DNA from 4 places in the Caulobacter sp. GW821-FHT12F03 genome. Region 1 is predicted to be linked to each of the others. Evidence: predicted binding sites of a transcription regulator. Region 1 holds the regulator's gene; each other region holds the start of a gene.
The links. The regulator LexA, encoded in region 1, represses DNA repair genes until DNA is damaged. The targets are predictions, from matches to a motif close to ATGTTCNCNANNTGTTCT.

Region 2: the regulator LexA is predicted to act here: its motif matches at 3,816-3,833, upstream of ssb (single-stranded DNA-binding protein).
Region 3: the regulator LexA is predicted to act here: its motif matches at 2,073-2,090, upstream of AC1RN0_RS05555 (ImuA family protein).
Region 4: the regulator LexA is predicted to act here: its motif matches at 3,768-3,785, upstream of uvrA (excinuclease ABC subunit UvrA).

The regions. Positions count from the first base shown of each region.
Region 1 is NZ_JBXAQC010000003.1:165,357-171,012, forward strand. Features, by position in the region: gene gltX (glutamate--tRNA ligase) at 1-1,019, opposite strand, end outside; gene AC1RN0_RS09400 (ComEC/Rec2 family competence protein) at 1,039-3,186, shown strand; gene lexA (transcriptional repressor LexA) at 3,455-4,156, opposite strand; gene AC1RN0_RS09410 (hypothetical protein) at 4,325-4,576, shown strand; gene trpC (indole-3-glycerol phosphate synthase TrpC) at 4,598-5,386, opposite strand; gene trpD (anthranilate phosphoribosyltransferase) at 5,383-5,656, opposite strand, start outside.
Region 2 is NZ_JBXAQC010000007.1:123,504-129,159, reverse strand. Features, by position in the region: gene AC1RN0_RS15885 (autotransporter outer membrane beta-barrel domain-containing protein) at 1-2,632, shown strand, start outside; gene AC1RN0_RS15880 (hypothetical protein) at 2,692-3,363, shown strand; gene AC1RN0_RS15875 (hypothetical protein) at 3,375-3,758, shown strand; gene ssb (single-stranded DNA-binding protein) at 3,925-4,404, shown strand; gene AC1RN0_RS15865 (SDR family oxidoreductase) at 4,420-5,656, shown strand, end outside.
Region 3 is NZ_JBXAQC010000002.1:28,471-34,126, reverse strand. Features, by position in the region: gene AC1RN0_RS05560 (acetyl-CoA carboxylase family protein) at 1-1,995, opposite strand, end outside; gene AC1RN0_RS05555 (ImuA family protein) at 2,103-2,879, shown strand; gene AC1RN0_RS05550 (DinB/UmuC family translesion DNA polymerase) at 2,986-4,446, shown strand; gene AC1RN0_RS05545 (error-prone DNA polymerase) at 4,443-5,656, shown strand, end outside.
Region 4 is NZ_JBXAQC010000001.1:1,032,821-1,038,476, reverse strand. Features, by position in the region: gene AC1RN0_RS05095 (TetR/AcrR family transcriptional regulator) at 1-471, opposite strand, end outside; gene AC1RN0_RS05090 (PaaI family thioesterase) at 511-921, shown strand; gene AC1RN0_RS05085 (ABC-F family ATP-binding cassette domain-containing protein) at 924-2,516, opposite strand; gene AC1RN0_RS05080 (group III truncated hemoglobin) at 2,691-3,179, shown strand; gene AC1RN0_RS05075 (DUF1203 domain-containing protein) at 3,252-3,719, shown strand; gene uvrA (excinuclease ABC subunit UvrA) at 3,869-5,656, shown strand, end outside.

The DNA of each region.
Region 1 (5,656 bases):
GCCTCGTCCAGCGGATCGCCGCGCGTGGCGAACACCTCGGCGACGAGGCTCGTCAGCCGCGCGTCGTCGGCCAGCCGGATGTAGTGGGCGTTGACGAAGTTCAGCTTGTCCCAGTCGAGCCGCGAGGCGCCCTTGTTGGCGTCGGCGATGTCGAACCAGGCGATGGCCTGCTCGTCGCTGAACAGCTCGTCGTCGCCGTGGCTCCAGCCGAGCCGCGCCAGATAGTTGCGCATGGCCTCGGGCAGGTAGCCGAGGGCGGCGAAGTCGGTCACCGCCGTGGCGCCGTGGCGCTTGCTCAGCTTGGCCCCGTCCTCGCCGTGGATCAGCGGGATGTGGGCGAAGTGCGGAACCTCCCAGCCCATGGCCTGGTAGAGCAGGCTCTGGCGGGCGGCGTTGTTCAGGTGGTCGTCGCCGCGGATGATGTGGGTGATGTCCATGTCGTGGTCATCGACGACCACGGCGAGGTTGTAGGTCGGCGCCCCGTCCGAGCGGAGCAGGACCAGATCGTCCAGATCGCGGTTGCGGAACGTCACCTCGCCCTGGACCAGGTCGTGGACCACGGTGTCGCCGTTCTTCGGGCCGCGGAAGCGGATGGCGTGCGGCTTCGCCAGGTCGGCGGGCGCGGGGTCGCGGTCGCGCCAGGGCGAGCGCAGGGCGTGGCCGGCGGCCTGGGCCTCCTCGCGGGCGGCGGTGAGCTCGTCGCCGCTGAGCCAGCAGCGATACGCCTTGCCGGCCTCCAGCAGTTCCATGACCACGGCGCGGTGACGATCAGCGCGCGACGCCTGGAACACCGGCTCGCCGTCGAACGGCAGGCCCAGCCACTTCAGGCCGTCGAAGATCACCTGCACGGCGGCCTCGGTCGAACGCTCGCGATCGGTGTCTTCCACGCGCAAAAGGAAGCGCCCGCCCGTGTGTTTCGCGTATAGGTAGTTGAACAGCGCGGTGCGCGCGGTCCCGATGTGCATCGAGCCGGTCGGCGAGGGGGCGATACGGGTGACGACGGGCTTGGAGTCGGACATCTCGGTGGGGTCTGCTGGATTGGGGCGGCCTCTTAACACGGTCGCTCGCGCCGCACATAGCCTCGCGGCGCTACGGGCCGAATTCGCCGCGCAGGCCAGTCGCTGGACGCTGTGGACGCCGGTGGCGTTCGGTCTCGGCGCGGCCGGTTACCTGACCCTGCGGGTCGAGCCGCCGTTGTGGCTGGCGCTGGCCCTGGCCGCGCTGGCGATCGGCGGACGGGTGCTCGCCGCCCGGCGCTGGGGCGCGGGCGCGCCGGTGATCGCCGCCACGCTGCTGGCCTTCGCCGCGGCGGGGTTCCTGGCGGGAAAGGGGCGCGCCGATCGCGTCGCTGCGCCGATCGCGCCGGCGGTCCAGACCGCGCGGGTCATCGAGGGCTGGGTGGTCGATGTGCCGAGCCCCGGCGCCGGCGGCATGCGGCTGCTGCTGGCGCCGGTGAGGGTCTCGGGCGTGGCGCCGGCGGAGACGCCGGTGCGGGTGCGGGTCACACTGCGCGACGGCATCGCGCCCGCGCCGCCGGGATCGGCCGTGCGGGTGCTGGCCATGCTCGGCCCGCCGCCGGCGCCGGCCAGCCCGGGGGCCTATGACTTCGCCCGTGACGCCTGGTTCGATCGCGTGGGCGGGGTCGGTTTCAGTCTCGGCGCGCCGTCTGAGGCGACGCTGCCGCGCGCGCCCCTGCGGCTGCGGCTGGCGATGGCCGTCAATGCCGCCCGCTGGCGGCTGGCGCAGCGCATCGTCGCCCGCATGGGCCCGACCAGCGGCGGCATCGGCGCGGCCATGGTCACCGGCCATGAGGCCTGGGTGCCGGCGCAGCAGACGGCCGACATGCGCGCCTCGGGGCTGGCGCACATTCTCTCCATCTCCGGCCTGCACATGGCCATCGTCGGCGGCTTCGTGTTCGCGGCGGTGCGGCTCGGCATCGCCCTCGTGCCCTGGCTGGCGCTGCGCCTGCCGGGCAAGAAGATCGCCGCCCTGGCCGGACTGCTGGCCGTGGGCACCTATCTGGTGATGTCCGGCGCGCCGCCGCCGGCCGAGCGCGCGGCGATCACCGCCGCCGTGGCCTTCGCCGCCGTCCTCGTCGACCGGCAGGCGATCAGCCTGCGCGCGCTGGCCGTGGCGGCGCTGATCATTCTCGCCCTGCAGCCCGAGGCCGCGGCCGCGCCGGGCTTCCAGATGTCGTTCGCCGCCACAACGGCGCTGGTCGCCCTGGCCGAGGCCTGGCCGCGCACCGTGCGCGAGATCTCTGCTCCTTGGTGGATTCGCGCGCCGCAGGCGGCGGCGCTGTGGCTGACGGCGGCCGTCGCGGCCAGCTTCGTCGCCGGCCTGGCGACCGGACCGTTCGCCATGCACCACTTCAACCGCATGGCCAGCTACGGCCTGATCGCCAACCTGCTGGTCTCGCCGCTGTCGAGCTTCGTCATCATGCCGTTCCTGGCGCTCGGCGCGGCGCTGGAGCCGCTGGGGCTGGGCGGGCCGTTCCTGTGGGTCGCCGGGCAGGGCATCGACGCCATGACCGCCGTGGCGCACCAGACCGCCGCCCAGCCCGGCGCCCAGGTGACCATCGCCAGCGGCCCGGCGGCGGCCCTGCCGACAGCTTTCCTCGGCATCATGCTGCTGTGCCTGTGGAAGGGTCGCCTGCGCTGGCTTGGCGCGCCGATGGCGATGGCGGTGCTGGTCTGGCCGAGGCCCGCGCCGCCCGACGTGTGGATCGCCTCGGACGGCGCGGCCGCGGCCGTGCGTGTGGAGCGTCAGGCCGTCCTGTTGCGCCCCGACGCCCGCCGCTTCGCCGCCGATCTGTGGAGCCGGCGACGCGGACTCACGATCGCCGAGGACCCGGAGGCCGCGCGGGACGCCCTGTTCGCCTGCGACCGCTTCGCCTGCCTGCCGGGCAAAGGGCCGGACGTGGCGCTGTGGGCGCGAAAGAAACCGCCGAAGCCGGCTGAATTCGATGAGCTTTGCGCGCCGGGACGGCTGGTCGTGCTGCGCTCGACGGGGCCCTGGCGCGGCTGCGAGGGGGCGTTCCTGCTGACGGCCGACGACTTCGCGGCCGGCGGCGCGGCGGAGCTGTGGCGGACGCGGGACGGGTGGCGGGTGCGCTGGGCGAACGACGTGCGCGGGCGGCGGCCGTGGACAGACAGGTCAGACGACGCGCGGCGGACTCCGCCCTGATGTCTTGACGGCCAGTGTTGCTCCGGCGGACGACCTGCTCAAGGACCGCTTCGCGGCCGCGCAGCGGCGAGCCCGGAGGGCTCGTCCTTGACCAGGACGACCGACCGGAGCTTCAATTCCATCAAGGCCTTAAGGGCGTATCATCATTCCGGATCAGGGCTGATGGCTTCCGGCCTGCGTTCCGCCTAGGCGCCGTACCCCAGCGCCACCCCTCAGTCACGCTCCGCGTGACAGCTCCCCACGACGTGGGGAGCAATATCGGCGGCCGTCAGTGATACTTCCTGATCAGCCCGACCAGCTTGCCCTGGACCTCGACCTGGTCGGGGCCATAGACCCGCGTCTGGTACTTGGGGTTGGCCGCTTCCAGCGCGATCGAGGCGCCCTTGCGGCGCAGGCGCTTGAGGGTGGCTTCCTCGCCCTGGACCAGGGCCACGACGATCTCGCCGCTGTGGGCGGTGTCAGTCTTGCGGATCAGCACGAAGTCGCCGTCGAGGATGCCGGCCTCGATCATCGAGTCGCCCTGGACCTCGAGCACATAGTGTTCGCCGGCGCCGAGCATGCTCTCGGACACCAGCATCTTGTCGCGTTCGACCTGCAGCGCCTCGATCGGCGAGCCGGCGGCGATGCGGCCGAGCAGCGGAATTTCGCGCACATCATTGGCGATGGCCGACGGCGGCGGGGTCGTGAGCTTGTCGCCCGGGACCACCTGCGGCTTGAACGCCTGCCGGCCGCCGGATGGCGCCGAGGTCGTCGCCTGCTGCGGCAGCTTGGTCACTTCCAGCGCCCGGGCCCGGTGCGGCAGGCGGCGCAGGAAGCCGCGTTCCTCCAGCGCCGTGATCAGCCGGTGGATGCCGGACTTGGAGGCAAGATCGAGCGCCTCCTTCATTTCGTCGAACGACGGGGAGACGCCGGTCTCCTTGATCCGCTCGTGGATGAACATGAGCAGTTCGTGCTGCTTGCGGGTGAGCATGACCGGCCTCGCTGGCGAATCTGTCGCGGAACAAACCGCTAACAACCTTGGATGTTCTCTAGGTGTTCTTGGTTTCTGTCAAGTTAACGGCCGGAATGTCGAAAAAAGTCCAAGGAACACGGGCGCTTGCGGATCGTTCTCGAAGGGAACCCCAGCCCCTGAGAGACCATGTCGTTCACCGAACTCCACAGCCCGATTCCCATGACCGTCGAGGGCAAGGGCCCCGGCCAGGCCATCGCCGTCATCGACTACGGCCCCGAACACCATCTGATCTGGGTCGTGGCGCTGGATGACAGCGGCGAGATCTGGAGCGCGCCCAATCCCAAGGTGCGGATGCAGTCCAACTGGACCATGGGCCGGAAGGTCCGCCCGCCCGGCGAGGTGGAATCCCTGCGGCCGGCGGCGGTGAGGGCCGGGTAGGGCGGAAGGTCGGCTGGTGGCCTAACCCAGCAGCGCCCGCGTGGCCGATTCCACGTCGGCCTGACGCATCAGGCTCTCGCCGACCAGCATCGCCCTGGCGCCGCAGGCTTCCAGCCGGGCCGCGTCGGCGGCGGTGAACAGGCCGCTTTCGGTGACCAGCAGGGCCTCCTTCGGCGCCCGCCTGGCGAGGCGCTCGGTGATGGCCAGATCGACGGTGAAGGTGCGCAGGTCGCGGTTGTTCACGCCCACCAGCGTCGCGCCCAGGGCGCCGGCGCGGTTCATCTCGGCATCGTCATGCACCTCGACCAAGGCGTCCATGCCGAAGCGGGCGGCTTCTGACATGAGGTCGGCGGCCAAGTCGTCGTCAATCATCGCCAGGATGACCAGGATGGCGTCGGCGCCGAGTGCCCGGCTTTCGGCCACCTGCCAGGGGTCGACGAGGAAGTCCTTGCGGATGCAGGGCAGGGCGACCGCCGCCCGGGCGGCGACCAGATAGCTGTCGGCGCCCTGGAAGCTCGGGCCGTCGGTCAGCACCGACAGGCAGGCCGCACCGCCGGCCTCGTAGGCGCGGGCGAGGGCCGGCGGGTCGAAATCGGCGCGGATCAGGCCTTTGGACGGGCTGGCCTTCTTGATTTCCGCGATCAGCGCCAGTTTTCCCGGCGCGTGATGGCGCTCCAGCGAGGCCTTGAAGCCGCGCGGCGCGCTCGCGGCCTTCGCGGCCGCCTCGACCTCGCTCAACGGCCGGGCGCGCTTCCGTTCGGCCACCTCGTCGCGCTTGTAGGCGGCGATCGTCGCGAGGATATCGGTCATGCGGTCACCGCGATCAGGGTCTCGAGCGCCTTGAGCGCCCGGCCGTCGTCGATCACCGTCCCGGCCAGCTCGACGCCTTCGCGCAGGGTCTCGACCGTGTCGGCCACGAGGAAGGCCGCGGCGGCGTTGAGCAGCACGATGTCGCGATAGGCCCCGGTCTTGCCGTTCAGCAGGTCGCGCAGGGCGGCGGCGTTGAACGCCGGGTCTCCGCCCGTGAGGTCGGCGAGCGAACCGCGAGGCAATCCAACGGCTTCCGGCGTGATCTGGAAG
Region 2 (5,656 bases), on a different contig from region 1:
CTACCAGGGACTCAACACGCTCAACGGTCTGGCGGAAAAACTTCAGACCAAGGGCCTGTCGACCAGCGAGAAGTCGCGCATCGCCGACATCTTCGCCCGCGGCATGAGCGAGGTGTCGACCTACACCGACAGCGCCAAGCTCGAGCAGATGCGCATCACGCGCGGCGACACGATGATCACCGACAAGACCGCTGTCGGCGTGCCCCGCCCGAAATACGAATACACCACCGGCAAGGTCTTCACCGGCGCCCAGGGCGATGAGGTGCCGGCCTTCGCGGGCGATGTCGCCTTCACGATCTCGGTCAAGCGCGGCGGCGCGACCCACACCATCGACGTCGATCTGAACGACATGGGCTCGACGCCCCGGACGATGGGCGCGGTGACCTCGTTCATCAACAGCAAGCTCGAGGCCGAGCATCTGCAGACGCGCTTCAGCGTCGTGCGCACGCCCGGCGATCCGCGCAAGATCACCACAGGCGGTACGACGGTGACCCTGCCGGCGATCGCCGACAACTTCGCCTTCAAGATCGCGGGCGATTCCACGGAATCCACGACGTTTTCGGCCGCCACGACCAAGCCCGCCGTCTACGTCACGACCTATGCCGGCAATCCGGATCCGGACAAGAACGTCAAGACGGACGACGGCAAGTTCGAGAGCAGCCTGGTCAAGCTCGACGGCTCGGCCGTGGGCGTCGAGGGCGCGCGGGTCTTCTCCAGCACGCTGGAGGGCACGATCAAGACGGTGCGGGCGTCAAAGGTGGGCGCCGACGGTTCGCTGTACGTGCTGGCCGATGTGGCCACCTCCGTCGACGGCCAGACCATCAAGGGGGCGGGCGACGTCGCCCTGCTGAAGTACGACAGCACCGGCCAGCTGGCCTATGCCCGCACGCTCGGCGCGGCCGACAGCGCCCAGGGCCTGGCGATGACGGTCGCCGACGACGGCCGCGTCGCGATCGCCGGCAAGGTGACGGGCGACCTGTCCGGCGCGACCAACGGCCCGATCAACTCCGGCGCCAGCACCGGCCTGACCGACAGCTTCGTCACGGTCTACGACGCGAAGGGCGACGAATCCTGGACGGCCCGGCGCGGCGCGCTGAAGGACGACGAGGCGACCGTCGTGGCGTTCGGGGAGGGCGGCATCGTCTATGTCGGCGGCCGCACCAAATCGACCATTCCGGGCGGCGGCGTCAGCCAGGGCGACTGGGACGGCTACCTGACGGCCTTCGCGCCGGATGCCAAGGGCGTGCCCAAGGCGCTGTTCACCAACCAGTTCGGCACGGCCGGCGCCGACACGGTCAGCGGCATCGTGGTCAGCGGCTCGACCGTGACCCTGGCCGGGGTCGAAAGCGGCCGCGGCACGCTGCGCAGCTTCAATGTCACCCCCACGACCACCACGACCGAGAAGATCGTCAACAGCGGGGTCATCACCGTCAACGTCACCAACACGACCAACGGCGTGTCCTCGACGACCACCAACGTCTACGGGGCGCCGGACGGGTCGGGGACCAGTTCGACGACGACCACGGTCAACACCTCGGCCGCCAGCTTCACGACCGGCGCCACCCGCGACCTGGGCGACATGCAGGGCGGCCAGATCGCCGGCATCGGCCTTGACGGCGGCGACCTGTGGATCGCCGGGACGACGCGCAACGCCGCGCTGTCGGTGTCGGGAAACACCCATGCCTACACGGGCGGCATGGACGCCTTCGCGGCGCGGATTTCGACAGATCTTTCAAGCACCTCGCAGGACCGGCTGAGTTATTTCGGCGGCACGGGCGACGACACGGTCACCGCCATGACGGTCGCGGACGGCAAGGTCTGGATCGCCGGCGGCGCCTCGGCCGACCAGCCCGGCGCGGCGGTGATCTCGACCCGGGACGGCTATCTGGCAGCCCTCGATGTCACCACCGGAACCGCCACCGTGCAGCGGCTGACCGGCAAGGACGGCATGGCCACGGCGACCTCGATCGCGGTCGACACCACCGGCGCCAGCGCCCTCGACAAGCTGGGCCTGCCCAAGGGCGCGCTGATGTACGCCGACTCGATCAAGGTCGCCTCGGCCACGGCCGCGCGGGCCGGCGACACCTTCCAGATCCGCACCGGCGAGGCCGGCCGCCTGGCCACCGTCACCTTCGAGGCCAGCGACACCCTCGACACCCTGGCCGCCAAGGTCCGCCGCGCCGCGGGCTCCAAGGCCAAGGTCGAGGTGGTCAGCGACGGCGACTTCAAGCGCCTGAAGATCACGCCGGCGACCAAGGCCTCGACCGTCGAGATCCTGCCGGGCAAGGGCGGGACCGATGCGCTCGGCGCGATCGGCCTGACGCCCGGCGTGGTGCGCAACACGATCATCGACGCCAACGGCAAGAGCGTCTCCGCCGACGGCGGCGGCCCGGTGTTCGGCCTGTCGCTGCCGGCCGAGCTCGACGTCAGCACCGAGGCCGCGGTGAAGAACGCCCTGACCGTGCTCGGCCAGTCGATGAGCAAGATTCGCGACGCCTACCGCCAGCTCGAGACCGCGGCCAAGCCGGAGTCGACCATCAAGGCCGGCGCGAGCGGCCCGGTCCCGGCCTATCTGACGAGCCAGATCTCCAACTATACGGCCGCGCTCAACCGTCTGACCGGCGGCGGATAATCCCGTCTGTCTTCACACGGACTTGAAAGCGACACGGCTGCAAGATAGCGATTGCAGCCATGGAATTTCTCAAGGACCGCCGGATCGTTCTGGCCATTGGCGGCGCCGTGGCGCTGCTGCTCGGCATCCTGATCGCGGCGACGATCATGCGCGGCGACAAGGGGCCGACCAAACCCCCGCCCGCGGCGACGGGCGGCCTCGTCGTGGAGACCGGTCGCGATGACGACACGAAGCTCGACCCGACGCGGCCGATCCGCTGTTTCGTCAACGGCGCCTTCGTCGGCGAGCTGACCCTGACCGACTGCGCCAAGCGCAACGGCGTGGCCACCGACGCCCTCGACGTCGGCGTCGACGAGACCGGGGCCCTGGCGGCGGCCAACCAGGCCGGCACGGTGCTCGCGCCCCTGCCGCCGGTGCAGACCGCGCCGCAGCAGCCGACCCCGACGGAAACGGGCGCCGGCCCCTCCGCGCCGGTCCAGGCCTCGGGCGACGCCTGCTGGCGCTACGCCGGCGGCGGCTGGTCGAAAATCGGCGCCATGGACCTCAACAGCTGCGTCCAGACCCTCTACGCCGGTCAGTGCGAACAGCGTGGCGGCGCCGCCTATGGCCGCTGGGGCGAGCAGACCCTGCGTCTGGTCCGTGACAAGGTGGAGATCTCGTCGGACAACCGTCGCTTCCGCACCCTGGTCGAGCAGGGCCCGGGCTGCGCCATTCCGCCGGTCGGTCAGTGAAGGGGCTTTCGATGTCCAGGTCTGTCGCGCTGCTCACGCTTGCCGCCGCCGCCGCGTTGCTGGGAGCCTGCGAGGCGCAGGTCGAGGCGCCGCTCGACCGCGGTGTCTGCTACGCGGTCGGGTCCGGCCCGGACGGCAAGATCAAGTTCAACGTGGTGGCGCGCAACCAGCCGGACATCGAGCATTGCGCGGCCCAGCTCGAGGGCGTGCGTCTGCGCTTCCTGCGCATGGGCGGCCAGACGCGCGAAATCTCCGGCGCCTACCAGGGCAGCTTCATCTTCCTGCGCAGCGAGGGGATCTTCCGCTCGCAGACCTGGGAAGGGAACCAGTACCTGATGCTGGTGCGCAGCGGCGACGGCCGCCTGGTGATCCCCGGCGCCGTGCAGCAACAGTAGCCGGCCCGGCGCGTTTTCGTCCGCGACAAGAATGCTGTGCATAAGCGCTTGCGGAAGAGAACAAAATGTGAACTGATGGCTTTTATAAATGGTTAACGCCCGCTAGTCTGGGCGTCAGATTCCGGCGCACAGGGTCGCCGGGCGTGAGAACAACGGAGCACTTCCCATGGCGGGCAGCGTCAACAAGGTCATTCTGGTCGGCAATCTGGGCAAGGATCCGGAAATCCGCACGCTCAACTCGGGCGACCGGGTGGCCAACCTCAGCCTGGCGACCTCGGAAACCTGGCGCGACCGGGCCAGCGGCGAGCGCAAGGAGCGCACCGAGTGGCACCGGGTCGTGATCTTCAACGACAACCTCGTGAAGGTCGCCGAGCAGTACCTGAAGAAGGGCTCGACGGTTTACATCGAGGGCGCGTTGCAGACGCGCAAATGGACCGACCAGCAGGGCGTCGAGAAGTACTCGACCGAAGTGGTGCTGCAGAAGTTCCGCGGCGAGCTGACCATGCTCGGCGGTCGCGGTGATTCCGCCGGCGGGATGCGCGACGAGGGCGGCGACTTCGGCGGCTACTCGGGCGGCGACCGCGCCCAGCCCAGCGGCCCCAAGGAGAGCTTCAGCGCCGACCTCGACGACGAGATCCCGTTCTAGGATCAGATTTTTCCTGTGCGGGTCCTTGTTCTCGGAGCCTCCGGGTTCATCGGGTCCCATGTCGCGGCGGCGCTGGCTGCCGGCGGACATCAGGTCCGGGCGGCGGCGCGTCGCCCGGATGCGGCAAGGCGGCTGGCCCCGACCCATGAATGGGTCCGGGCTGATTTCGCCGAACTTGTCGACCCCGCGCTCTGGCGGCCGCTTCTTGAGGGCGTGGACGTCGTGGTCAATTGCGTCGGCGTCCTGCAGGACGGAGCCGGCGATAGTCTGGTCGCGGCGCATGTCACCGGCCCGACAGCCCTGATCTCCGCCTGCGGACCTGCCGGCCCGCGCCGGATCATCCACCTGTCGGCGGTTGGAACGGACGAGGCTGTCGGCACCGGATACGGCCGGTCGAAACTGGCCACCGAAGGCCTGCTGAAGGACAGCGATCTCGACTGGGCGATCCTGCGCCCGTCGCTGGTCCTTGGCCGGGGCGTCTACGGGGGTTCGGCGATGCTCCGTGGTCTGGCCGCCTTTCCAATGATGATCCCCGTCGTCGGCGGCGCCGGCGCCTTTCGCCCCGTCGCCATGGATGATCTCTGCGCCGTTGTCGTCGCGATGGCGGAGACGGGCGAACCGCTGCGCCGGTCCGTGGACGTCGCGGGGCCCGAAGTCGTGAGCCTGACCGGTCTGCTGAGCGGGCTGCGCGGCTGGCTGGGACTTGCCCCGGCGCCGGTGGTGACGCTGCCGTCCTGGCTGGTCGCGCCCGTGGCCCGATTGGGGGATCTGGCCGGCTGGCTGGGCTGGCCATCGGCGCTCCGGACCACGTCGCTTCGGCAGATGGCCCATGACGTCGCAGGGCATCCGGCCAGCGCTGATCAACTCGCGGGCGTCGAGCCCCGATCGTTTTCCGCCTGGCTCACGTCAGCGCCGGCGACGGTTCAGGATCGCTGGCACGCGCGGCTCTACTTCGTTCGACCGCTGGCGATCCTGACCCTTGGCGCGTTCTGGATCGGAACGGGCCTGATCACCCTCGGTCCGGGCCATGACGCCGCCGTTGAGGTTCTACGACAGGCGGGATACGGGCCGGTTTCGCCAGTCGTGGCAGGGGGCGGCGCGCTGGTGGACATCGTGCTTGGCGGCCTGATGTGGATTCGTCGGTTTTCAGGCCGGGCGGCCCTGGCCACCACGCTGGTCAGCATCGGCTATCTGATCATGGGGACGGTGTCGGCCCCGCAACTCTGGCTCGACCCGCTGGGCCCCTGGCTGA
Region 3 (5,656 bases), on a different contig from region 1:
GAGCGCCGCGACCCGCGCCTTGTCGGGCGCGAACAGGTGGCCGTTGATCGCGCCGATGCCGGCGATCAGGCCGTCGGCGGGCGTGGCCTTGATCAGGTCCTCCAGCGTGCGGCGGCGGCGCTGGGCGGCGATGGTCAGGGCGCCGTACTCGATGAAGCTGCCGGGATCGAGCAGGTCGTCGAGGTTCTCCCGCGCCGTGCGGTGGCCGGTGCGGCGGCGTTTGGCCACGGCCTCGGGCCGGTTCTCGTCGAGGGTGAAGGCGTGCCGGTCGATGACGGCCTGCAGGTCCGGGCGGATGTGGTCAGGGTCGATCTGCGCCGCCTCGGCCTGGGCGTCGGCGACGACGTCGGCCGGTTCGAGGAACAGGATCGGCTGGTCCTTGAGCAGGGTCTCGCCCCTGGCCGCGGCGATGCGCACGACCCGGCCGCCTTCCGGCGCGGTCACCACATGCTCCATCTTCATCGCTTCGAGGATGGCCACGGTCTGGCCCGGCGCGACGAGGTCTCCCTCGGCCACCTCGATGTGCCCCACCGTCGCCAGCAGCGGCGCGGCGACGCTGAACGCGCCGTCGAGGCTTTCGAACGCCGACTGGATTGCGACGGGCAGGGGAGCGGCGTCGACAGGCGCCGGCTCGACCTTCGGCAGCTTCGCCAGCAGGTCCGGCAGCTGCGTCTCAAGGAAGCGGGTCGTCGCCTGGCCGCCGGTCACCGCCGGCTCGGCCAGCACGGCGCGCAACAGCGGGGCGTTGGTCTCCACGCCGTCCAGCCGGAATTCGCCGAGCGCCCGGGCGGTGCGGGCGCAGGCGGACGCCATGGTGTCGCCCCGGCCGATGACCTTGGCCAGCAGGCTGTCATAGGCCGGGCTGGTGACGTAGCCGGCGTAGCCGTAGCCGTCGACGCGCACGCCCGGACCGCTCGGCGGCTCATAGGTGGCCAGTCGTCCGCCGCCGGGCAGGGTCGCGCCGTCGGCGGTCAGGGTTTCCAGGTTGACCCGCGCCTGGACGGCGAAGCCGCGCGGCTTCGGCGCTTCGGTCAGGCCCAGCTGGACGAGGGTCCTGCCCGCCGCCAGCTCGAACTGGACGCGAACCAGGTCGAGGCCGGTGACCTCCTCGGTGACCGTGTGCTCGACCTGCAGCCGGGCGTTGGTCTCGATGAAGGCGAAGCCCCCCTTGCCGTCGACGAGGAACTCGACGGTGGCCAGGGTGCGGTACTTCGTGGCCGCGCACAGCCGCTCGGCGGCCTCGTGCAGGGCCTTGCGCAGCGGTTCGGGCAGGATCGCCGGGGCGCTCTCGACGAGCTTCTGGTTGCGGCGCTGGATCGAGCAGTCGCGGTCGCCCACGGCCAGCACGGCCCGGCCGTCGGCCACCACCTGCACCTCGATGTGCCGCGCGTCGGCCACCAGCCATTCGGCGTAGACCGTCCCGTCGCCGAACGCCGCCAGCGCCTCGCGCGAGCAGGCGGCCAGGGCGAACTCGATCTCCGCCTCGGTCTGGACGATGCGCATGCCGCGCCCGCCGCCGCCGGCCACGGCCTTGAGCATCATCGGGCCGTTTTTGCGGAAGAAGGCGCGGGCGGCGGCCAGGTCGATCGGGCCCGTGCCGGCCAGCACCGGAACCTTGGCCTTGGCCGCCAGCGCCCGGGCCTTGGCCTTGTCGCCGAACAGCTCCAGCGCGTCGGGCGAGGGGCCGATGAAGGTGATCTTCGCGGCGGCGCAGGCGCGGGCGAAGGCGGCGTTCTCCGACAGGAAGCCGTAGCCCGGGTGGATGGCGTCGCACTTCGCCGCCTTCGCCGCGGCGATCACGCCGTCGATGTCGAGATAGGCCTTCACGCCGGAGCCCTTGAGGGCCACGGCCTCGTCGGCGGCCCGGACGTGCAGCGAGGCGGCGTCGTCCTGGGCGTGGATCGCGACGCTGACGATGCCCAGCTCCGCCGCCGCCCGGGCGATGCGGATGGCGATCTCGCCGCGGTTGGCGATCAGCACGCGCTTGAAGCTCAAGGGAATCCTCCGTCGGCTCATACAGCCGTTTGAGCGCACCATAGCGTCCCGGCTTGACTCTCCAAGTCCGCAGGGTGAGAACAAAAGCGGAACATTGGAGAACAGTCATGCCGGCGTCGCGGCTCGCCCGCCTCGCGGCCGTGAAGGGCCAGATCGCCGCTCTGGAAGCGGGGACTCGGACTCCATCCGCGGTTCTGCCGTTCGGCGACCCGCGCGTCGACGACTGTCTGCCGGGCGGCGGCCTGCCGCTCGGCCGCTGGCACGAGGTGACCGGCGGCGGGATGGATGTCGAGACGGGCGCCGCCACCGCCGGCTTCGCCGCCCTGCTGGCCCTGCCGCTGGCGGCGCGCGGGGCGGTGGTCTGGATCCTGCGGCGGGACGACCTCTACGCGCCGGGGCTGGAGACGCTGGGCTTTCCGGCCCGGCGGCTGATCCAGGTGCGGGCGCCGGACGATACGGCGGCCCTGATGGCGCTCGAGGACGCGCTCGGCTCGGCCGGGGTCGCCGCCGTGGCCGCCGAGATCGAGGACGTCGACCTGACCGCCGGCCGCCGGCTGCAACTGGCCTGCGAGAAGCACGGGGCGACCGGCTTCGTGATCCAGCGGCGGCCGTTCGGCGGGGCGGCCCGAAAGGGCGTCAGCGGCTCGGCGGCGGCGACGCGCTGGCGGGTCGCGGTCGCGGCCAGCGATCCTCCCGCGGGCGAACCGGGGCTGGGACCGCCCCGCTGGACCGCGACCCTCGAACGCTGCCGGGGCGGTCGCCCCGGTGAATGGACCTTTGAATGGCGGCAGGAGGCTGACCATGGCTCGCATCCTCTCGCTGTGGCTTCCGGACTGGCCGGTGACGGTGTGGAACCGCAGGACCGCGACCGGCTCAGGGCGTGATTCCAAATCCGCTCATCCCGGCGAAGGCCGGGACCCAGGCGTTTTTGGGATGGGTCGGACAGACTCGGGCGGATCAGAAAAAACCTGGGTCCCGGCCTTCGCCGGGATGAGCGGGAAAAATACACCGCTGGCGCTTTTGATCACCGAACGCGGCGCCCGCCGGCTGCACGCGCTCGACGCCGGGGCCCGGGCGCTGGGCCTCTACGCGGGGCAGAAGGCCGCCGACGCCGCGGCCCTGGTTCCGGAACTGGTCACCGCCGACGCCGATCCGGAGGGCGACGCGGCGGCGCTGACGGCGCTCGGCGACTGGTGCGTGCGGTTCTCGCCGGCCGTGGCGCCCGACGGGCCCGACGGGCTGGCGCTCGACATCACCGGCGTCTCACACCTGTGGGACGGCGAGGCGGCGATGCTCGAGGACCTGCTGGCGCGGCTGGCGGCCAACGGCATCCCGGCGCGCGGCGCGGTCGCCGACACCCTCGGCGCGGCCTGGGCCCTGGCGCGGTACGGCGAGGCGCCGGCCGTGGTCATCCCGCCGAACGGCCAGGCGCCCGTGCTCGCGCCGCTGCCGGTCGCGGCCCTGCGGCTGGATGCGGCGGCGACGGCGCAACTGCCCCGGCTGGGCCTGACCCGCATCGCGCGGCTGCTGGACCTGCCCCGGGCCCAGCTGACCCGGAGGTTCGGGCCGCTGGTGGTGCGAAGGCTCGACCAGGCCCTGGGCCGGGCCGAGGAGGCGCTGACCTATCGCCGGCCGCCGAGCCCCTGGTTCGACCGGCTGGCCTTCGCGGAGCCGATCAGCGTGCTCGATGACCTGGTCCGCGCGACCGGCGACATCGCCACGCGGCTGTGCGATCGGCTGACCACAGAGGGCCGGGGCGGGCGGCGGTTCGAGCTGACCTTCCACCGGCTGGACGGCAAGGCCTTCCCCGTGCGGGTCGGGCTGTCGACGCTCGGCCGCGACGCCCGCGCCCTGACCCGGCTGTTCGCGCCGAAGCTGGAGGCCATAGACCCCGGCTTCGGCATCGAGGTGGTGACCCTTTCGGCCGGCGGGGTGGAGCTGGTCTCCGCCGCCCAGGGACAGCTCGACAACAGCCGCGCGGCCATGGCCGAGGAGGGGCTGGCGGCGCTGGTCGACCGGCTGGCCAACCGGCTGGGCGAGGACCAGGTCTGGCGCGCCGAGGTGTTCGAGAGCCATGTGCCCGAACGGGCTTCACGCGCCTCGGCGCCCTTGTCGCCGTCGACCGCCGCCGGATGGGACCCCGACCGGCCGCGGCCGATCCGCCTGCTGGCCCGGCCCGAGGCGATCACCGCTCTGGCCGAGCTGCCCGACGCCCCGCCGGCGACCTTCACCTGGCGCGGCCGGCGTCATCGCGTGCGTCTGGCCGAGGGCCCCGAGCGCATCGCCGAGGAGTGGTGGCGCAAGCCGATCGACGAGGTCCGCACCGGCCTGATCCGCGACTACTACCGGGTCGAGGACGAGGTCGGCGGCCGCTACTGGATCTTCCGCGCGGGGCTCTACGGCGACCCCGAGATCACGGTGCGCTGGTGGCTGCACGGGGTGTTCGCGTGAGCCGCCCCTCCACCCGCTACGTCGAACTCCAGGCCACCACCAACTACAGCTTCCTGCGCGGGGCCTCGCATCCGGCCGAGCTGGTGGTCACGGCCCAGGCGCTCGGCGTCGAGGCGATCGGGATCACCGACCGCAACAGCCTGGCCGGGGTGGTGCGGGCCTGGGCGGCGGCGCGCGAACTGGGGGTGCGCAGCCTGACCGGTTGCCGGCTCGACTTCATGGACGGCACGCCCAGCCTGCTCTGCTACCCGTCCGACCGCGAGGCCTACGCCCGGCTGACCCGGCTGCTGAGCATCGGCCAGAGCGGGGCGGAGAAGGGCGAATGCGACCTGCTGCTCGATGACTTTCTCGACCAGTCCGAGGGGCAGCTGTGCCTGATCGTCCCGCCGCCGCGACTGGACGCGACGTTCGAGACCCGCGCGGCCGTCCTGGCGGGGGCGCTGAAGGGCCGGGTCTGGCTGGCGGCGTCGCGGCTGTTCGGCGCGCAGGACGCCCGGCGACTGCACCGTCTGGCCGGGCTGGCCGACCGCATCGGCGCGCCGATGGTCGCCACGGGGGACGTGCTCTACCACGCCGCCGAACGACGGCCGCTGCAGGACGTGCTGAGCTGCATCCGCGAGGGCTGCACCCTCGAGCAGGCCGGTTTCCGGCTGGAGGCCAACGCCGAGCGGCATGTGAAGTCGCCGGCCGAGATGGCCCGGCTGTTCGCCCGCTGGCCGGGCGCGGTGGAGCGCTCGGGCGAGATCGCCGACCGTATCGCCTTCGACCTCGGCGACCTGCGCGAGGAGTATCCCGATGAGCCCGTGCCGGCCGGCAAGACGGCCATGGAGCATCTGACCGACCTGGCCTGGAACGGCGCCCGCTGGCGCTATCCGGACGGCGTGCCGGACAAGGTCACCGCCCTGCTGCGCAAGGAGCTGAAGCTGATCGGCGAGCTGAAGTACCCGAACTACTTCCTCACCGTGCATGACATCGTCCAGTGGGCCCGCGCCCGGCCCGAGCCGATCCTCTGCCAGGGCCGCGGCTCGGCGGCCAACTCGGTGGTCTGCTTCTGCCTCGGGGTGACGGCCGTCGACCCGACCAAGAAGGACCAGGACCTGCTGTTCGCCCGTTTCCTGTCGAAAGAGCGCGGCGATCCCCCCGACATCGACGTCGACTTCGAGCACGAGCGGCGCGAGGAGGTGATGCAGTACATCTACAGGCGCTATGG
Region 4 (5,656 bases), on a different contig from region 1:
GATGGCCACGCCGGCCAGCCGGTCGGCCTCCCCGTCGGCGACGCCATCGGCGCGCAGTTTGCCGGCGATCACGGCCTCCCAGGCCGCGAAGGCTTCCAGCCCCGCCTGTCGCAGCGCCTCGTCCTCGGCGGCCGTCTCCAGCAGCACCGTCGTGATCGGGCAACCATCCCGCCAGCCGCTCTGCTCCATCCAGCCGGCCAGCCGGCGCACGTACGCCCGGACCAGGGACGCCCCGTCCGGCGCTTCGGCGGCGATCTGCTGCAGGGTGCGCCGGACAAGGTCCCCGGCATGGCGCACCGCCGCCTCGCCGATCTGCGCCTTGCCCTGCGGGAAGTAGTGATAGAGCGAGCCCTTGGGCGCGCGGCTGCGGGCGACGATGTCATTCAGACCCGTGGCCGCGTAACCGCGACGCCGGAACAGAACGGCGGCGGCCTGGACGATGGCCTGACGATGTTTGGGCTGGGCTGCCATGAGTTTTTATATAGACTGGTCTACATCAATAGAAGGTTGATGGCCATGTCCGTTCCAGAGGGGTTCACACCCCATTTCCGCCAGAGCCCGCTCACCGCGCCGTGGGAGCCGCTCTACAGCCGCACGACGGACGAGGCGGTGATCATCGGCCTGCGGGCCGGCGAAGCGCACTGCAACAGCCGCGGACTGGTGCACGGCGGCCTGATCTCGGCCCTCGCCGACAACGCCATGGGCCTTTCAGCGGGGCTGGGTCTGAACGCCGCCGGCGGACTGGTCACGGTGTCGCTGGCGATCGACTTCCTCGGCGCGGCGAAGCCCGGCCAGTGGCTGGAGTTCACCACGGCCTTCGCCAAACGCGGCAGGACCCTGTGTTTCGCCCAGCTGTTCGTGACCGCCGACGGCGAGACGGTCGCCCGGGCCAACGCCACCTTCCGCGTCATCGGCGGCTGAGGTCAGCCCAGGGCGATCTCACGGCCGATGCCGATGGCCGCCAGAAAGTCCGGGTCGTGGCTGACCACCAGCAGAGCCCCGTCGTAACCGGCCAGCGCCGCCTCGACCGCCTCGATCGACTGCAGGTCCAGATGGTTGGTCGGCTCGTCGAGAATCAGCAGCTGCGGCGGCTCCGGCGACGACAACACGCAGGCCAGCGCCGCGCGCAGCCGTTCCCCGCCACTCAGCGAGCCGACCGTCTGGTGCGCGGCGGTGTTGCGGAACAGGAAGCGGGCCAGCGCCGCCTGGGCGTCATTGACCGAGGCGGCGGGATTGAGCCGCTGGAAGGCCTGCAGGATCGTCTCGTCGTCGCGCACCACGGCGGTCTTCTGGTCGAGCAGCACCGAGCGCGCGCCGCAGGTGATCCTTCCCGCCACGGGGACGAGCTCCCCGGCCGCCAGCCGGATCAGGGTCGTCTTGCCGGCGCCGTTGGGTCCGGTCACCGCGACCCGCTCGGGTCCGACGATCTTCAGCGACAGGTCCGACAGGATCGGCGTCTCGCCGTAGCCGAACGCCACGTACTCGAAGGCCAGCACGGTCTTGCTCGCCGCGAGCCCTGAGGACGGCAGGGCGAAGGCCAGCGCCCGCACCTGTTCGACCCGCGCCCGCGCCGCCGCCAGCGCCTCGGCCGCCGCATCCCGCTGGCGTTCGGCCAGCCGCTCGCCCCGGGCGCCGCTGTTCTCGGCCCGCTCGGCCATGGCGCCGAGCAGGATCTTCGGGGCCGAGCCCGAGGCTGCGTACTTGCGGCCGGCAGAGTCGCGCCGGTCCTTGCGTTCGCGCGCCTGCTGGGCGTCGCGTTCGATGCGGCCGGCCACGCGTTCGGCGTCGCCCAGCGCCCGTTCGGCCGCCGCCCGTTCCTCGGCCTTCCGCTCGACGTAGAGGTCGTAGTTGCCGCCATAGACCCGCGCGCCGAGCCCCGAGAGCTCGACGATGCGGTCCATCTCGCGCAGCAGCGCCCGGTCGTGGCTGACCACCACCGCCCCGCCCCGCCAGCGCCGCAGGACGCCGACGAGGAAGGCCCGCGCCTCGGCATCGAGATTGTTGGTCGGCTCGTCGAGCAGGATGACGTCCGGCGCGCTGACCAGCAGCGCCGCCAGGGCCAGCCGCGTCAGCTGGCCGCCGCTGAGGCTGTCGCCCGGCCGGTCATAGGCAAGGCCGGGCAGACCGACCTCGATCAGCGCGTCGTCGATCCGCGCGGGCAGGTCCCAGTCGGCCTCGGCGAAGTCCTCGTCATCGGCCGTTCCGGCCTCGACCCGGGCCAGCCGCGCGAGGCCGTCGGCGACGCCCAGAAGGTCCGCTACCGTCGCGCCCGGCGGCGGCGCCAGCGTCTGGCGCAGCACGCCGATCCGGCCCGCGCGGCTGATGCGGCCTGAGGCGGGGGCCTGCTCGCCGGTGAGCAGGCGCAGCAGCGTGGACTTGCCCACGCCGTTGCGACCGACGAGGCCGGTGCGTTCCCGCCCGAAGGCGAGGCTCACGTTGTCGAAGAGAAGACGGCCGTCAGGCGTCGAGGCGGAGACGGCGTCCAGAACGAGACTGGTGGAGATCCGGGGAGACATGGGCGCTCACGGGCAGGGACAGGGAAACGGCGAAGCGATTTTCCATGCTGCGATCCACGAGAGCCTCCCTTGGGTGACCGGCCCGGCGCCGGACCCCCGATATAGGCCATCGCCGGCGCGGCGCAAAGACGCGGCCGGGTGGCCAGGGGCGCAGCGGAGGACTATCTGACGCCCATGAGCGATCCCCTCGCCTTCCAGGCCACGGCCTATTCGCCCGAAGAAGCCCGCGCGCGCCGCGCCGACGCCATCGCGCGCGCCAAGGCGGCGACGGGCATCGACGAGGCGCTGATCTCCGACCTTGTCGAGGCCTTCTACCAGCGGGTGCGGGCCGACCCGCTGCTGGGGCCGGTGTTCGCCGAGAGGATCGCCGACTGGGGGCCGCACCTGGCGCAGATGAAGGTGTTCTGGGGTTCGGTGGCGCTGGCCACCGGCGCCTACCAAGGGCGGCCGATGCCCAAGCACATGCGGCTGCCGGTCGACGCGCGCCATTTCGACCGCTGGCTGGCGCTGTTCGAGGATACGGCCCGCTGGCTATGCACGCCGCTGGCCGCCGAGCATTTCATCGTCCGCGCCCGCAACATCGCCGAGAGTCTCGAACTGGGCGTGGCCAACGCCAGCGGCGTGATGCTCGGCGTCGGCGAACGGTTCGTGCGGCCGGACTGAAAGTCAGCAAGAACCGGGTCGCGGCCCGCCGCGCGCCTGACCAGACTGGAACCCCTCAACAGAGGAGTCCCCATGTCCTACGTCGTCACCGGCCTGTCGCCCGAGCCCTTCGCCCCGCTGTTCGGCCTCGACGAGGCCGCTCTGGCCACGCGCGGCGTCATCCGCATGACCGTCGACAGCAAGCCCGGCTTTCCGTGTCGCATCACGCTGGAGGACGCGGACCCGGGCGAGACGGTGCTGCTGCTCAACCACGAGCACCATGCCGCCGAGACCCCCTACCGATCGCGCCACGCCATCTTCGTGCGCGAGGCCGCGGCGTCGCCGGCCCGGTTCGAGGACGACCTGCCGCCGGCGCTGAAGGCGCGCCTGCTGGCGATCCGGGCCTACGACAAGGCCGGCATGATGATCGACGCCGAGATTGTCGAGGGCGCGCAGGCCGGGCCGCTGATCGAGCGCTTCCTCGCCGACCCGCGCGCGGCCTATCTGCACGCCCACAACGCCCGGCGGGGCTGCTTCGCGGCGCGCATCGACCGGGGCTGATGACAGGGTGGTGTCAGCAGGATCGGCCCCTGCTGACATCATGCCGCCGCGTTCCCACAATGTTCTTGTGCAATTGGCGAGTCTGCGCACTACATATAGCCGTTGCGCCGCGCTTCCTTCTGGCCGGCTGAGCGTTCCTCCCGGTGACCATGGCCGACCATCAGAATTTCATCCGCGTGCGCGGCGCGCGGGAGCACAATCTCAAGAATGTCAGCGTCGACATTCCCCGCGGCGAGCTGGTGGTGATCACCGGCCTGTCGGGCTCGGGCAAGTCGTCGCTGGCGTTCGACACCATCTACGCCGAGGGACAGCGCCGCTACGTCGAGAGCCTGTCGGCCTACGCCCGCCAGTTCCTCGAACTGATGAGCAAGCCGGACGTCGACCTGATCGAGGGCCTGTCGCCGGCCATCTCGATCGAACAGAAGACCACAAGCCGCAATCCGCGCTCGACCGTCGGCACGGTGACCGAGATCCACGACTACATGCGCCTGCTTTGGGCGCGGGTCGGGGTGCCCTATTCGCCGGCCACCGGCCTGCCGATCGAGAGCCAGACCGTCAGCCAGATGGTCGACAAGCTGACCGCCCTGCCCGAGGGCGAGCGGCTGTACCTGCTGGCCCCCGTCGTCCGCGGCCGCAAGGGCGAGTACCGCAAGGAGATCGCCGAGTGGCGCAAGCTCGGCTTCCAGCGTCTGAAGATCGACGGCGTGCTCTATCCGATCGAGGACGCGCCAGAGCTCGACAAGAAGTTCAAGCACGACATCGACGTGGTCGTGGACCGGCTGGTGACCAAGAACGGCCTGGAGCAGCGCTACGCCGACAGCATCGAGCAGGCCCTGCGCCTGGCCGACGGCATCGCGGTGGCCGAATGGGCCGACATCGCCGAGGGCGCCAGCGAGCCGCACCGCATCCTGTTCTCAGAGAAGTTCGCCTGCCCGGTCAGCGGCTTCACCATCAGCGAAATCGAGCCGCGGCTGTTCTCGTTCAACAACCCGTTCGGGGCCTGCCCGGCCTGTGACGGCCTGGGGGCCAAGTTGGCGTTCGACGCCGACCTGGTGGTGCCGGACAAGGACAAGACCCTGCACAAGGGCGCCGTGTCGCCCTGGGCCAAGGGCCCCTCGCCGCTCTACACCCAGACGCTGCAGGCGCTGGCGCGGCACTATGGTTTCTCGATGGACGCGCCCTGGCACAGCCTGTCGGCCGAGGCCCAGAAGGTCGTGCTGTACGGAACCGGGACCGAGAAAATCCACTTCGTCTACGACGACAACGCCCGCAAGTATGAGGTCAACAAGCCGTTCGAGGGCGTGTTGCCGAACCTTGAGCGGCGCTGGCGCGAGACCGACTCCAGCTGGGTCCGCGAGGAGCTGGGCCGCTACCAGTCGGACACGCCCTGCGACGTCTGCCACGGCGCGCGCCTCAAGCCCGAGGCTCTGGCGGTCAAGATCGGCCAGCGCAACATCGCCGAGGTCAGCACCCTGGCCATCCGCCAGGCCAAGGCCTGGTTCGAGGCGCTCGAAGGCCAGCTGACCGACAAGCAGATGGAGATTGCCCGGCGGATCCTGAAGGAGATCAACGACCGCCTGCGCTTCCTCGTCGACGTCGGTCTCGACTACCTGAACCTCTCGCGCGGCTCGGGCACCCTGTCCGGCGGCGAGAGCCAGCGCATCCGCCTGGCCAGCCAGATCGGCAGCGGCCTGACCGGCGTGCTCTATGTGCTGGACGAGCCGTCGATCGGCCTGCACCAGCGCGACAACACCCGCCTGCTGCAATCACTGCGCGGCCTGCGCGATCTCGGCAACTCGGTGCTGGTGGTCGAGCACGACGAGGAAGCCATCCTCACGGCCGACTATGTCATCGACATGGGCCCCGCCGCAGGCGTGCACGGCGGCAATATCATCGCCGAGGGCAAGCCCGACGACATCATGGCCAACCCGGCCAGC